Regions from separate parts of the Streptomyces sp. MMCC 100 genome, predicted to be linked through region 3. Evidence: riboswitches for the same ligand, from Rfam matches in the RefSeq annotation. Region 3 holds a riboswitch; each other region holds the start of a gene.
The links. Region 3 has a riboswitch for cobalamin ahead of ABS735_RS30490 (ribonucleoside-diphosphate reductase subunit alpha). Riboswitches for the same ligand answer to the same signal wherever they lie in the genome.
Positions count from the first base shown of each region.

Region 1 (4,273 bases), 4.7 Mb from region 3:
GGGCCAGTCTCCTGGTGGAGTCCTCGGGCGGCCAGTGGACGCGTGACAGTGGGTGACGAGGGTGCTCGTGTCCCGTAGCCGGTACCCCCTGAGCCGCCCGGCACGCACCCTGGGCCTGTCCGGAGTTGCCGGACGGCTCAGGGGCAGGCGGGCGAGCCCGGACAGGCCCTGGCGTCAGCTTCGCTGCCCGTATCCCCGGAGGCGCTCCGTCACCTCCGCCAGCTGGTCCGGCGTCAGCAGCGACGGCGAGTGGCCCGGCACGGAGGAGGCCGTCAGCCAGAGACGGCACATCCACTCGAGCTGGGCGGTGCGGTCGTAGGCCTGGTCGAGGCAGGTGCCGTAGGTGATCGTGCCGTGGTTCCGGAGCAGGCAGCCGGTGCGGTCGGTGAGGGCGTCGAGCATGGCGCGGGCCAGTTCGTCGGTGCCGTAGGCGGCGTACGGGGCGACCCGGACGGGACCGCCGAGCGCGGCGGTCATGTAGTGCACCGGCGGGAGTTCGGGGACGAGCAGCGAGACGGCCGTCGCGTGCACGGCGTGGGTGTGGACGACGGCCCGGGCGCCGGGGTCGGCGCGGTACACGGCCAGGTGCATGGGGAGTTCGCTGGTGGGGACCAGGGTGCCGAGCACCTGGCGTCCGTCCAGGTCGACGCCGGTCACGTCGGCCGGGGTCAGCCGGTCGTAGGGCACGCCCGACGGGGTGACCAGGACCGTGTCGCCGACGCGCACCGAGACGTTGCCGGAGGTGCCGACCACCAGCCCGTCCGCCACCGTGCGCCGGGCCGTGGCGACGAGTTCCTGCCAGGCCGACTCGCAGGCCGCCTCACCGGTCGTCTTCCTGACCGGCTCACCGGCCGCGTCCGCCCGCCCGGCCCGCGAATACGTCACAGTCACCGTCTCCTTCCGGGCCGCCCGCGCGCCCCTCATGCCCGTCGTCGAACGGCCTCGCGGTGATCCTGCCAGGGACGTCTCCGGAGAGCACCGGAGCGGGCACGCAGAGGGAGGCACGGACACCGCTTCCGGTCACCGTGACGCCCTGCCCAGTTCATCTTCCGTTCACTCTGGTTACCTACGTTCGTCGCGCCAACGACCTCGAACGATTGCCTGGGTAAATGGAAAGCTTCTCGCTGATCCTCGCGATTGTGGTGGTAACCGCACTCGCGTTTGATTTCACGAACGGTTTCCACGACACCGCGAACGCGATGGCAACGACCATTTCGACCGGTGCGCTCAAGCCCAAGGTGGCGGTGGCGATGTCCGCCGTCCTCAACCTTGTAGGCGCCTTCCTCTCGGTGGAGGTCGCCAACACGATCTCCAAGGGTCTCGTCGACGAGACCGGCATCCGTCCCGAGGTCATCTTCGCCGCACTGGTCGGCGCGATCCTCTGGAACCTGCTGACCTGGCTGGTCGGGCTCCCGTCCAGTTCCTCGCACGCCCTGATGGGCGGCCTGATCGGTGCCGCCGTCGCCTCGGCCGGCATCGGCGCGGTCAACGGCGACGTGCTCGTCACCAAGGTGCTCCTGCCCGCGATCGCCGCCCCGATCGTGGCCGGCGTCGCGGCGATGCTCGCGTCCCGGATGACGTACTCGCTGGGCCGCAAGGCCGACGGCAAGGCCGCCGCGAAGGGCTACCGCGCCGGCCAGATCGCCTCCGCCGGTCTGGTCTCGCTGGCCCACGGCACCAACGACGCCCAGAAGACCATGGGCATCATCACCCTCGCCCTGATCGCCGGCGGCTCGCTCGCCCCCGACTCCGACCCGCCCGTGTGGGTCATCCTGGGTGCGGGTCTGGCCATCGCGCTCGGCACCTACCTGGGCGGCTGGCGCATCATCCGCACCATGGGCAAGGGCCTGACCGACCTCCAGCCGCAGCAGGGCTTCGCCGCCCAGACCAGCGCCGCCACGGTCATCCTGGCCTCCTCCCACCTCGGCTTCTCCCTCTCCACCACGCACTCGGTCTCCGGCGCGGTGATGGGCGCGGGCCTCGGCCGCAAGGGCGGCGTGGTCCGCTGGTCCACGGCCACCCGGATGTTCGTCGCCTGGGGCCTGACGCTGCCGGCCGCGGCCCTGGTCGCCGCGCTCGCCGAGTGGGTCTGCCGCCTCGGCGACTGGGGCACGGCCCTCGTCGCGGTGTTCCTGATCGCGTCCAGCTTCGCGATCTGGCGGATCTCCCGCCGCGAGGTCGTCGACCACACCAACGTCGTCGACGGCGACACGGTGGGCGCCGGGGAGCCCGGGTCCGTCGAGCCGTCCGAGCCGGCCGGTGTGGTCACCACGGCCATGGCCGCCGTGTCCCCGCCCCCGGCGGGCCTGACCGAGGACCTGGCGGCCACCGTCCCGGCCCCGGCCGCCACCGCCGATCCCAAGGCCCCGTCGGCCGCCACCACCGTCTGAGCCCGCGACCCGGGTACGAAGGAAGCGAACCTCCATGAGCATCGACTGGGCAGCCCTCGGCTCCGTCTTCGGCGTCAGCCTCGTGGTCACGGTGGCCCTGGTGGGCCTGTTCACCCTCGGCATCGTCGGCCTCTCCCGCCAGGAGCGGGCCGCCGCCGAGGGCGGCTCCGCGGCCCTCGCGGTCACCGGCGCGTACGCGTGCTTCGCGGCCTGCACGGCGGCGGTGGCGTACGGGATCTATCTGATCGTCGCCTGAGCGCTCTCCGAAACACCGCGCACGCCCCGGGGCGGGGCGCGGGACGGGCTCGAACCGTTCCGCGCCCCGCCTCTTCGCGTGCCGGCGCACACCCTTCGGGTGTGGGCCTTCGCACACTCCCCCGTCGCAGGTCAACGCCAGGTTGACGGGTGTTCGCGGGCCGTGGTGGACTTCCGGGGCCATCTACGGCGGCAGGAGAGGAAGCCCGGTGCGAATCCGGCGCGGTCCCGCCACTGTGACCGGGGATCAGGACCCCCGGGAGCCAGGAACTCTCACCGCCGGACTCTTCGAACCAGGGCGTGGACACCCTGAGTGAGGACATGACGCGATGCCCGGCTGCCGCCACCGCTCGACGCCCAGTACCAGGTGCTTCCCTGCCCGTGTGACCGGCTGAGCCCATGCGTGCCGGACGCGTCTTCGCGTACGGCGCCGCCGCCGGCCTCCTCGGTGACCTCCTCCTCGGCGACCCGCGCCGCGGACACCCGGTCGCCGCGTTCGGCCGTGCCGCGGGCGCCGTGGAACAGCTGCTGTGGCGGGACCACCGGGGCTGGGGCGCCCTGCACACCGTCGTGTGCGCCGGTGGCGCCGCCGCCCTCGGGCTGGCCGCCTCCCGGCTCGTGCGCCGCTCCCCCGCCGCCTCCGTCGCGCTGACCGGTGCGGCCACCTGGGCCGTGGTCGGCGGCACTTCGCTCGCCCGCGAGGCCGGTGCGATCGGCCGGGCCCTGGAGGCCGGGGACGTCGAGGCGGCACGTGCGCGGCTGCCGCACCTGTGCGGGCGGGACCCGCGGGCGCTGGACGCCGACGGGATCGCCCGGGCCGTCGTGGAGTCCGTCGCCGAGAACACCTCGGACGCGGTGGTGGGCGCGCTGGTGTGGGGCGCCGTGGCCGGAGTGCCCGGGCTGCTCGGCTTCCGGGCCGTCAACACCCTGGACGCCATGGTCGGCCACAAGTCGCCCAGGTACCGCCGCTACGGCTGGGCCTCCGCCCGCCTCGACGACCTCGCGGGCTGGCCGGGCGCCCGCCTGACCGCCGTCCTGACCACCGTGGCCGGCGGCGATCCCCGGGGCGCCGTACGGGCCTGGCGTGCGGACGCCGCACAGCACCCGAGCCCCAACGCCGGGCCCGTGGAGGCCTCCTTCGCGGGCGCCCTGGGCGTACGGCTCGGCGGGACGCTCTCCTACGGCGGGCGGGTGGAGCACCGGCCCGTCCTCAACGGCACCGCGGGACGCGCCGTACGGGCCGGTGCCGGCGACATCGACCGGGCGGTACGGCTGTCCCGGCGCGTGGGCTGGCTGGCGCTGGGCGTGTGCGCGGGCGCACGGCTGCTCGCGCGCGGGGCCGCCGGGAGCGCGCACCGGGCCGCCCGGAACAACCGGGGCGTCAGGAAGGGACGTACGTCATGAACGGTGGCCTGCTCGTCGCCGGCACCACCTCCGACGCCGGCAAGAGCGTCGTCACCGCCGGTATCTGCCGCTGGCTGGTGCGCCAGGGCGTCAACGTCGCGCCCTTCAAGGCGCAGAACATGTCGCTCAACTCCTTCGTGACCCGCGAGGGCGCCGAGATCGGGCGGGCGCAGGCCATGCAGGCCCAGGCCTGCCGCGTGGAGCCGACCGCGCACATGAACCCA
Region 1 is NZ_JBGORK020000001.1:1,868,923-1,873,195, reverse strand. Features, by position in the region: gene ABS735_RS08545 (class II aldolase/adducin family protein) at 175-885, opposite strand; gene pitH (low-affinity phosphate transporter PitH) at 1,110-2,390, shown strand; gene ABS735_RS08535 (hypothetical protein) at 2,425-2,646, shown strand; cobalamin riboswitch at 2,796-2,937, shown strand; gene ABS735_RS08530 (cobalamin biosynthesis protein) at 3,045-4,049, shown strand; gene ABS735_RS08525 (cobyric acid synthase) at 4,046-4,273, shown strand, end outside.
Region 1: another riboswitch for cobalamin. It lies ahead of ABS735_RS08530 (cobalamin biosynthesis protein); the one in region 3 lies ahead of ABS735_RS30490 (ribonucleoside-diphosphate reductase subunit alpha).

Region 2 (4,273 bases), 730 kb from region 3:
CCGGACCGCACGCCCCCGTACCGGCTGGGCATCCGTCCGGCCCTGGCTCGTACGGGCCGGGATCGCGGCCGCCGTGGTCGTGGCCTATTTCCTGCTCCCCCTCGACCACCTGGGCCCCCAGCGGCCCGTGCTGAGCTGGGCGCTGTTCGCCCTGCTGCTGACCGTCGTGGCCGTACTGCTGCTCCGGCAGATCCGGCACGTCCTCCTCGACCGTCCGGACAGCCGGCCCGGGGTGGTCATCTCCCTGCTGATCGTCCTGTCCGTGCACGTCTTCTCGGCCACGTACTACGCCCTCGCCAAGCAGCCGGGCGAGTTCAGCGGGCTGCACACCAGGGTCGACGCGCTGTACTTCACCGTGGTGACGCTCGCCACCGTCGGGTACGGGGACATCACCCCGCGGGGCCAGGCCGCGCGGGTCGTGACGATCCTGCAGATCACCTACAGCTTCGTCTTCCTCACGGCCGCGGCGACCGCGCTGACCACCCGGATGCGGGACATGGTGGCCCGGCGGCCCGAGCGGGGCCGCTCCCGCTGGAACGGGCCTTGAAACTGCCGCCGCGTCACCTCCTGGCCTCGGTCGCACACGTGTGGAGGAGCTGCATGACGCATTCGGCCGACGGCACCCGTCGCATCGGCGAACTCGCGCGGGAGACCGGACTGAGCATCCGCGCCCTGCGCTACTACCGCCGGCTGGGACTGCTCACGCCGTCCGCCCGCACCGACGGCGGCCACCGCTGCTACGACGCCGCCGGCGTCCGGCGCCTGCACCGCGTCCTGGCGCTGCGCGGCTTCGGGCTGCCCCTGGCACGGATCCGCGCCGTACTGGACGCCGAACCCGACCACGACCCGGCGGAGCTGATCCGACGGCAGCTCGAAGTCGTCGAGGAGCGGCTGCGGCAGACCGCCGAGCTCCGGCTGCGGCTGCGGCTGCGACTGCGACTGCGACTGCGACTGCGACTGCGACTGCTGGGCGTACTGGGTGCGCTCGACGCCTCGGCCGACGGCTCGACCGAGGCCTATCTGAACGTGATCGAGGAGATGACCGCGATGGACCGGCCCCTGACACCGGAAGAGGTGGACCGCCTGAGCGAGGCGCGCCGCCGCTACGCCGAGTCCCTCGGTGAGGACGGACTCCGTGCCCTGCACCACAGGCGCGCGGAGATCTTCGCCACGCTGAGCGAGGACGGACGGCGGCGGATGTCGGACCGGCGGCGCCGCGCGTTTCGGCAGGCCTGAGGCCTCTGCGAGGGCCCGGCGGTACGTCCGCGGGACCCGAGGCCCGCTTGTGCCCACCCGCGTGGGAGCACTACTGTCGCCACGCCTTGGTGAACGGGAAATCCGGTGTGATGCCGGTGCGGCCCTCGCCACTGTGAATCGGGAAGTCCGGCTCCGGCCCTCAGGGGCAGCCACTGGATCGCTTGCGGTCCGGGAAGGCGGAGCACGGGCGGTGGTACCCGTAAGCCAGGAGACCGGCCAAGGCGCGTCGTCCATCCACGAGGTGCTGGAGAGGGTCTGCTGAGCCATGCACATAGCCGAGGGCTTTCTGCCACCGGCGCACGCGATCGCCTGGGGTGTCGCGTCCGCGCCGTTCGTCGTCCACGGAGTCCGGTCACTCACCCGTGAGGTCAGGGAGCATCCCGAGAGCACACTGCTCCTCGGCGCCTCCGGAGCCTTCACGTTCGTCCTGTCGGCCCTGAAACTGCCGTCCGTCACCGGGAGTTGCTCGCACCCGACCGGCACCGGCCTGGGCGCGATCCTGTTCCGGCCGCCTATCATGGCGGTCCTGGGCACCATCACCCTGCTCTTCCAGGCGCTGCTGCTCGCCCACGGCGGGCTGACCACGCTCGGCGCGAACGTCTTCTCGATGGCCATCGTCGGCCCCTGGGCCGGGTACGGCGTCTACCGGCTGCTGCGCCGCTGGGACGTGCCGTTGATGGTCACCGTGTTCTTCGGGGCGTTCGTCGCCGACCTGTCCACGTACTGCGTCACGAGCGTGCAGCTGGCGCTGGCCTTCCCGGACCCGAGCAGCGGGTTCCTGGGCGCGCTCGGCAAGTTCGGGTCCATCTTCGCCGTCACGCAGATCCCGCTCGCGGTGAGCGAGGGCCTGCTCACGGTGATCGTGATGCGGCTCCTTGTGCAGTCCAGCAAGGGCGAACTGACCCGGCTGGGCGTGCTGCCGGCGAAGGCGGGGACGGGCGCGGGCACGGGCACGGGGACCAAGGAACAGGCGGTGGCCCGATGAGCCGCAACGCGAAGATCAACGCCCTGCTGCTGCTCGCCGTGGCCGCGCTGGCGGTGCTGCCGCTGGTGCTGGGGCTCGGCGACCACAAGGAGGAGCCGTTCGCCGGGGCCGACGCGGAGGCCGAGACGGCGATCACCGAGATCGAGCCGGACTACGAGCCGTGGTTCTCCCCGCTGTACGAACCCCCGTCCGGGGAGGTCGAGTCGGCGCTGTTCGCACTGCAGGCCGCGCTCGGCGCGGGGGTGCTGGCGTACTACTTCGGGCTGCGCCGGGGCCGACGGCAGGGTGAGGGGCGGGCGTTGGCGGCGACGGCGGCACCGCGGGACACCCCTGAAGGGGACTGAGTGCTGCCGATCGACGCGGCGGCGCACGGCAGTCGCTGGCGCCGCCGCCATCCCGTGGACAAGGCCGTGCTCGGTCTCGGTCTGACCGTGCTCGCGATCTCGCTGCCGCCGTGGCCGGGTGCGGCGCTGGTGCTGGTGACGGCGCTGACGGTGCTGCTCGGCCCGGCGGGCGTGCCCGGGCGCCGGCTGTGGCGGGCGTACCGGGTGCCGCTGGGCTTCTGCGTGACGGGGGCGCTGCCGCTGCTGGTGCAGGTCGGGGGCCTGGACGGGTTCCTGTCGGCGGCCGACGGCGGTGCGGTGCGCGCGGGTGGGCTGCTGCTGCGCACCTCGGCGGCCTCGCTGGGGGTGCTGCTGTTCGCGTTCACCACGCCGATGTCCGACCTGCTGCCCCGGCTGGTGCGGGCCGGGGTGCCCGCGCCGGTCGTGGACGTGGCGCTGGTGACGTACCGGATGAGTTTCCTGCTGCTGGACTCCGTGCGCCGGATCCGTGAGGCGCAGGCCGCGCGGCTGGGGCACACCACGCGGGCGGCGACCTGGCGTTCGCTCGGGGGGCTCGGCGCCACCGCGTTCGTGCGGGCCTTCGACCGGGCGGCGCGGCTCCAGTCGGGGCTCGCCGGGCGCGGTTACGACGGCACCCTGCGCGTGCTGGTGCCGGAGGCCCGCGTCTCGGTGCCGTTCACGGCGGCGAGCGTCGCGCTCCTTGCGGCGCTGGCCGGCCTCACCCTCGTACTGGAAGGACCCCTGTCGTGAGCGAACCGGCGCAAGCAGCGGAACCGGCCCTGGTCGCCCTGCGGGGCGCGTCGTTCGCGTACGAGGAGGGCCCGGACGTGCTGGCGGGGCTGGACTTCGCGGTGCGTGAGGGGCGTGCGCTGGCGCTGCTGGGCCGCAACGGCAGTGGGAAGACCACGCTGATGCGGCTGCTCAGCGGCGGACTTCGGCCGCGCGCGGGGACGTTGTCGGTCGGCGGGGAGCCGGTGACGTACGACCGCAAGGGGCTGACCCGGCTGCGGACCACGGTGCAGTTGGTGGTGCAGGACCCGGACGACCAGCTCTTCGCGGCCTCGGTCGGCCAGGACGTGTCCTTCGGGCCGCTGAACCTCGGTCTGCCCGACGCGGAGGTCCGGTCCCGGGTGGAGGAGGCGCTCGCCGCGCTGGACATCGCGGCGCTGGCCGACCGGCCCACGCACCTGCTGTCGTACGGGCAGCGCAAGCGGACCGCGATCGCCGGGGCGGTCGCGATGCGGCCCCGGGTGCTCATCCTCGACGAGCCGACCGCCGGGCTCGACCCGGACGGGCAGGAGCGGCTGCTCGCCACCCTGGACCGGCTGCGGGCCGCCGGCACCACCGTGGTGATGGCCACCCACGACGTCGACCTCGCCCTGCGCTGGTCCGACGACGCCGCCCTGCTCACCCCGGACGGTGTCCGCACCGGCCCGACCGCCCCGACGCTGGCCCGCACCGACCTGCTGCGGCGGGCCGGGCTGCGGCTGCCGTGGGGCGTCGCGGCGGCCGGGCTGCTGCGGGCGCGGGGGCTGTTGCCCGACTCGGCGACCGGTCCGCGTACGGCCGAGGAGTTGGCGGCGCTGGCGGAGTGACGGAACGTGGGCGGGGGGCTCAGCCCTGGGAAGGGACCGACTCGGCGGCCCGGTCCCGTGCCGCGCTCTCCGCGGAGTTCTCCTCGGCGGCC
Region 2 is NZ_JBGORK020000001.1:5,887,314-5,891,586, forward strand. Features, by position in the region: gene ABS735_RS27275 (potassium channel family protein) at 1-547, shown strand, start outside; gene ABS735_RS27280 (MerR family transcriptional regulator) at 601-1,236, shown strand; cobalamin riboswitch at 1,307-1,492, shown strand; gene ABS735_RS27285 (energy-coupling factor ABC transporter permease) at 1,523-2,242, shown strand; gene ABS735_RS27290 (energy-coupling factor ABC transporter substrate-binding protein) at 2,239-2,586, shown strand; gene cbiQ (cobalt ECF transporter T component CbiQ) at 2,587-3,336, shown strand; gene ABS735_RS27300 (ATP-binding cassette domain-containing protein) at 3,333-4,181, shown strand; gene ABS735_RS27305 (MFS transporter) at 4,201-4,273, opposite strand, start outside.
Region 2: another riboswitch for cobalamin. It lies ahead of ABS735_RS27285 (energy-coupling factor ABC transporter permease); the one in region 3 lies ahead of ABS735_RS30490 (ribonucleoside-diphosphate reductase subunit alpha).

Region 3 (4,273 bases):
GCTTCGCGAGGTCGGCGACGTCCGAGTGGAGGTCGACCTCCTCCACGTGCCAGGTGTTCTTGATGGCGTCCCGGTAGCGCTCGTAGAAGTCCGGGTAGCGCATGGGGCGCAGGGTCAGCTCGAAGCCCGGGTCGAGCAGGTTCTTCGTGGCAGGGGTCTCGGTGGTCATTACTGGCAGGCCTCGCAGGACTCGGGGTTTTCCAGGGAGCAGGCGACCGCTTCGGGGTCCGGGGTGGCCTGCACGGGGACGGTGGCGGCTCGGGCCGCGGCGCGGGCGATCCGGGTCGCCGGGCGCGAGCGCAGGTAGTACGTGGTCTTCAGGCCCTGCTTCCAGGCGTACGCGTACATCGAGGAGAGCTTGCCGATGGTCGGCGTCTCCAGGAACAGGTTCAGCGACTGGGCCTGGTCGAGGTACGGGGTGCGGGCGGCGGCCATGTCGATCAGGCCGCGCTGCGGGATCTCCCAGGCGGTCCGGTACAGCGCGCGCACGTCCTCGGGGATCCAGGTGAAGCCCTGCACCGAGCCGTTGGCCTCGCGCAGCGCCTCGCGGGTGCGTGCGTCCCACACGCCGAGCCGCTTGAGGTCGTCCACCAGGTAGGAGTTGACCTGGAGGAACTCACCCGACAGCGTCTCGCGCTTGAAGAGGTTGGACACCTGCGGCTCGATGCACTCGTAGACACCGGCGATGGAGGCGATGGTCGCGGTCGGAGCGATGGCCAGGAGCAGGGAATTGCGCAGCCCGGTCGTGGCCATGCGCTCGCGCAGCGCGGCCCAGCGCTCCGGCCAGACGGGCTCGACGCCGTAGTGGTCCGGGTGCAGCACGCCCCGGGCCGTGCGGGTCTTCTCCCAGGCCGGCGCGGGGCCGTTGCGCTCGGCGAGGTCGGCGGAGGTCTCGTACGCGGCGAGCATGATCCGCTCGGCGATGCGGGTGGACAGGGCCTTCGCCTCGGGGGAGTCGAAGGGCAGGCGCAGCTGGAAGAAGACGTCCTGCAGGCCCATCGCGCCGAGGCCGACCGGGCGCCAGCGGGCGTTGGAGCGGCCCGCCTGCTCGGTCGGGTAGAAGTTGATGTCGACGACCCGGTCGAGGAAGGTGACGGCGGTGCGGACGGTGGCGTCCAGGCGTTCCCAGTCCATGTCGCCCCTCGCGGGGTCGGCGAAGGCGCCGAGGTTGACCGAGCCCAGGTTGCAGACCGCCGTCTCCCCGTCGTCGGTGACCTCGAGGATCTCCGTGCAGAGGTTGGAGGAGTGGACGACGTGGCCGGGGACCGCGGTCTGGTTCGCGGTCCGGTTGGCGGTGTCCTTGAAGGTCATCCAGCCGTTGCCGGTCTGCGCGAGGGTGCGCATCATGCGGCCGTACAGCTCGCGGGCGGGCAGCGTCTTGCGGGCGAGCCCCGCCTCCTCCGCCCTGCGGTAGGCGGCGTCGAACTCCTCGCCCCACAGGTCGGTCAGCTCCGGCACGTCGGCGGGGGAGAACAGCGACCAGGTCCCGTCGGTGTCCACCCGGCGCATGAACTCGTCCGGGATCCAGTGCGCGAGGTTCAGGTTGTGCGTACGGCGGGCGTCCTCACCGGTGTTGTCCCGCAGCTCCAGGAACTCCTCGACGTCCGCGTGCCAGGTCTCCAGGTAGACCGCCGCCGCGCCCTTGCGCCGGCCGCCCTGGTTCACGGCGGCCACCGAGGCGTCCAGCGTCTTCAGGAACGGGACGATGCCGTTGGAGTGCCCGTTGGTGCCGCGGATCAGCGAACCGCGGGCGCGGACGCGGGAGTAGGCGATGCCGATGCCGCCGGCGTGCTTGGAGAGGCGGGCGACCTGGTGGAGGCGGTCGTAGAGGGAGTCCAGCTCGTCCTTGGGGGAGTCCAGGAGGTAGCAGGACGACATCTGGGCGTGCCGGGTGCCGGAGTTGAAGAGGGTGGGGGAGGAGGGGAGGTAGTCGAGGCGGCTCATCAGGCCGTAGAGGGCGGCCACTTCGTCCACCGCGCGGACGGTGTCGTCCTCGGCGAGTCCGGCGGCGACCCGCAGCATGAAGTGCTGGGGCGTCTCGACGGCCTTGCGGGTGATCGGATGGCGGAGCAGGTAGCGGCTGTACAGGGTGCGCAGACCGAAGTAGCCGAAGCGGTCGTCGGCGGCCGGATCGATCAGCGCGTCAAGGCGGTCCGCGTGCAGCCGTACGAACGCGGCGGTGCGGTCGGCGATCAGGCCCTCGCGGTGGCCGGTGGCGACGGAGTCGGTGAAGGTGACGACGCCCTGGGTGGCGGCCTCGGCGCGGATGCCGATGCTCAGCAGCCGGGCGGCCAGCCGGGAGTAGACCGGGTCCTCGGAGATCAGACCGGCGGCCGCCTCCGTGGCCAGCTCGCGCAGCTCGGCCTCGTCCGCGCGGGCGGACCGGCCGCGCAGTGCGGCGGCGGCCACCCGGCCGGGATCGGCGTCGGTGAGGTCGGCGGTCAGCCCGGTCAGGGTCCGCAGCAGGGCGGCACCGGGTCCGTCGGATTCCCCGGTCGCCGTCACCGGGGTCGCTGAAGCCGGATCGGCTGGCGCGATGGTCACGTGGAGCACTCCCTCGCTCGGCACGGGGCCTGGCGGAGGGCAGGGGGCAGCACACGAGCGCACGCGGCGTCGCGTCCACCGGCCCACTCCACGAGGCCCGGACGTCATGGCACCCGGGCCGGGACGGCCGGGCGCGCTGTCGGCAGGTCCTCGGACTGAACAGGCGTGCGCGCACATGCGAAGACGTACGGATACACGCAAGTACACCGTTGCGGGACAGTTCCGGATTCGCACCGGATTCCCCTGCGGCGACAGCGAGCACGAGCATACATCTTGTGCCGGGTGACGCGAGCACCCCCAGATGTTGTGTCCCGATGGGGTGTCGCGCCGGTGTCAGAGCGTCAGTTCGTAAGTGAGCAGCATGATGTCGTCCAGCTCCGGCAGGGGGTTCCAGTCGCGGTCGGGCGTGCGGACGAAGCCCAGGCGCTCGTAGAGGCGGTGGGCGGTGCGCATGGTGGCCTGGGTCGACAGCACGACGCCCACGCAGCCCGGCACGGTCCGGGCGCGGTCCACGCAGGCCCGTACGAGGGCCTCGCCGGCCCCGCGGCCGCGTGCCTCGCGGGCGACGGCGAGCATGCGTATCTCGGCCTCGCCGGGGCCCGCGATGTCCGCCATGGGCCCGCCGGACGGCACGAAGGTCACGCCGCCGAGCACCCGGCCGTCCGCCGCGGCGACCAGCACCTCGGCGGCCGCCGCCCGCTTGGCCACGTCGCGCAGCTCGTCCAGGTACGAGTCGCTCTCCCCGAAGTCGAGGAGGCCGTCGCGCAGGTAGGCCTGCGCGGTGATCTCGCCGAGGGTGTCGTACCCCTCGGCCGTCGCCCGCCGGATCACGAAGTCCATAGCGCCGAGTGTGCCCGACGGGTGCGACAACGGGCCGCCGGATTTCTCCGACGGCCCGTCTCGAAGCAGGAACTCGAACCAGGGATCAGTGCGAGCTGCCCGCCGTGGCCGGCGGCAGTTCCACCTGGACACCCGGGTCGCCGGCGTCCGCCGTGTAGTCGCTCGGCTTGGTCTCGTCGACGCCGTCGGGCGCCTTGACCGCCTTCAGGACGAAGGTGAGGACCACCGTGACCAGGACGTTCAGCACGAAGGCGGTGAGGCCGATGTAGCCGATCTCGCCGATGCCGGGGATCTCCTCGGAGGAGCCGCCGAAGTGCGCTTGCGTCGGCGAGGCGACCCCGTAGGCGGCGACCGTGCCGTAGACCATGCCGACCGCCCAGCCGCCGAGCAGCGCCCAGCGGTGGAACCAGCGGGTGAACAGGCCGCCGACCAGGGCCGGGAAGGTCTGCAGGATCCAGATGCCGCCCAGCAGCTGGAAGTTGATCGCGACGGTCTTGTCCATGCCCAGGACGAAGATCAGCGCGCCCACCTTCACCAGGAGCGACACCAGCTTGGAGACCTTGGTCTCCTGCTGCGGCGTGGCGTCCGGCTTGATGAAGTCCTTGTAGATGTTGCGGGTGAACAGGTTCGCGGCCGCGATCGACATGATCGCCGCCGGGACCAGCGCGCCGATGCCGATCGCCGCGAAGGCCACGCCCGCGAACCAGTCCGGGAACATGTTCTCGAACAGCTGCGGGATCGCCAGCTGGCCGTTCTCCACCTTGACCCCGGCCGCGATCGCCATGAAGCCCAGCAGCGCGAGCAGGCCCAGCATCAGCGAGTACAGCGGCAGGATCGTGGTGTTGCGGCGGATCACCTCACGGCTGCGCGAGGACAGCGTGGCGGTGAT
Region 3 is NZ_JBGORK020000001.1:6,618,685-6,622,957, reverse strand. Features, by position in the region: gene ABS735_RS30495 (ribonucleotide-diphosphate reductase subunit beta) at 1-169, opposite strand, end outside; gene ABS735_RS30490 (ribonucleoside-diphosphate reductase subunit alpha) at 169-2,544, opposite strand; cobalamin riboswitch at 2,669-2,812, opposite strand; gene ABS735_RS30485 (GNAT family N-acetyltransferase) at 2,878-3,384, opposite strand; gene mctP (monocarboxylate uptake permease MctP) at 3,470-4,273, opposite strand, start outside.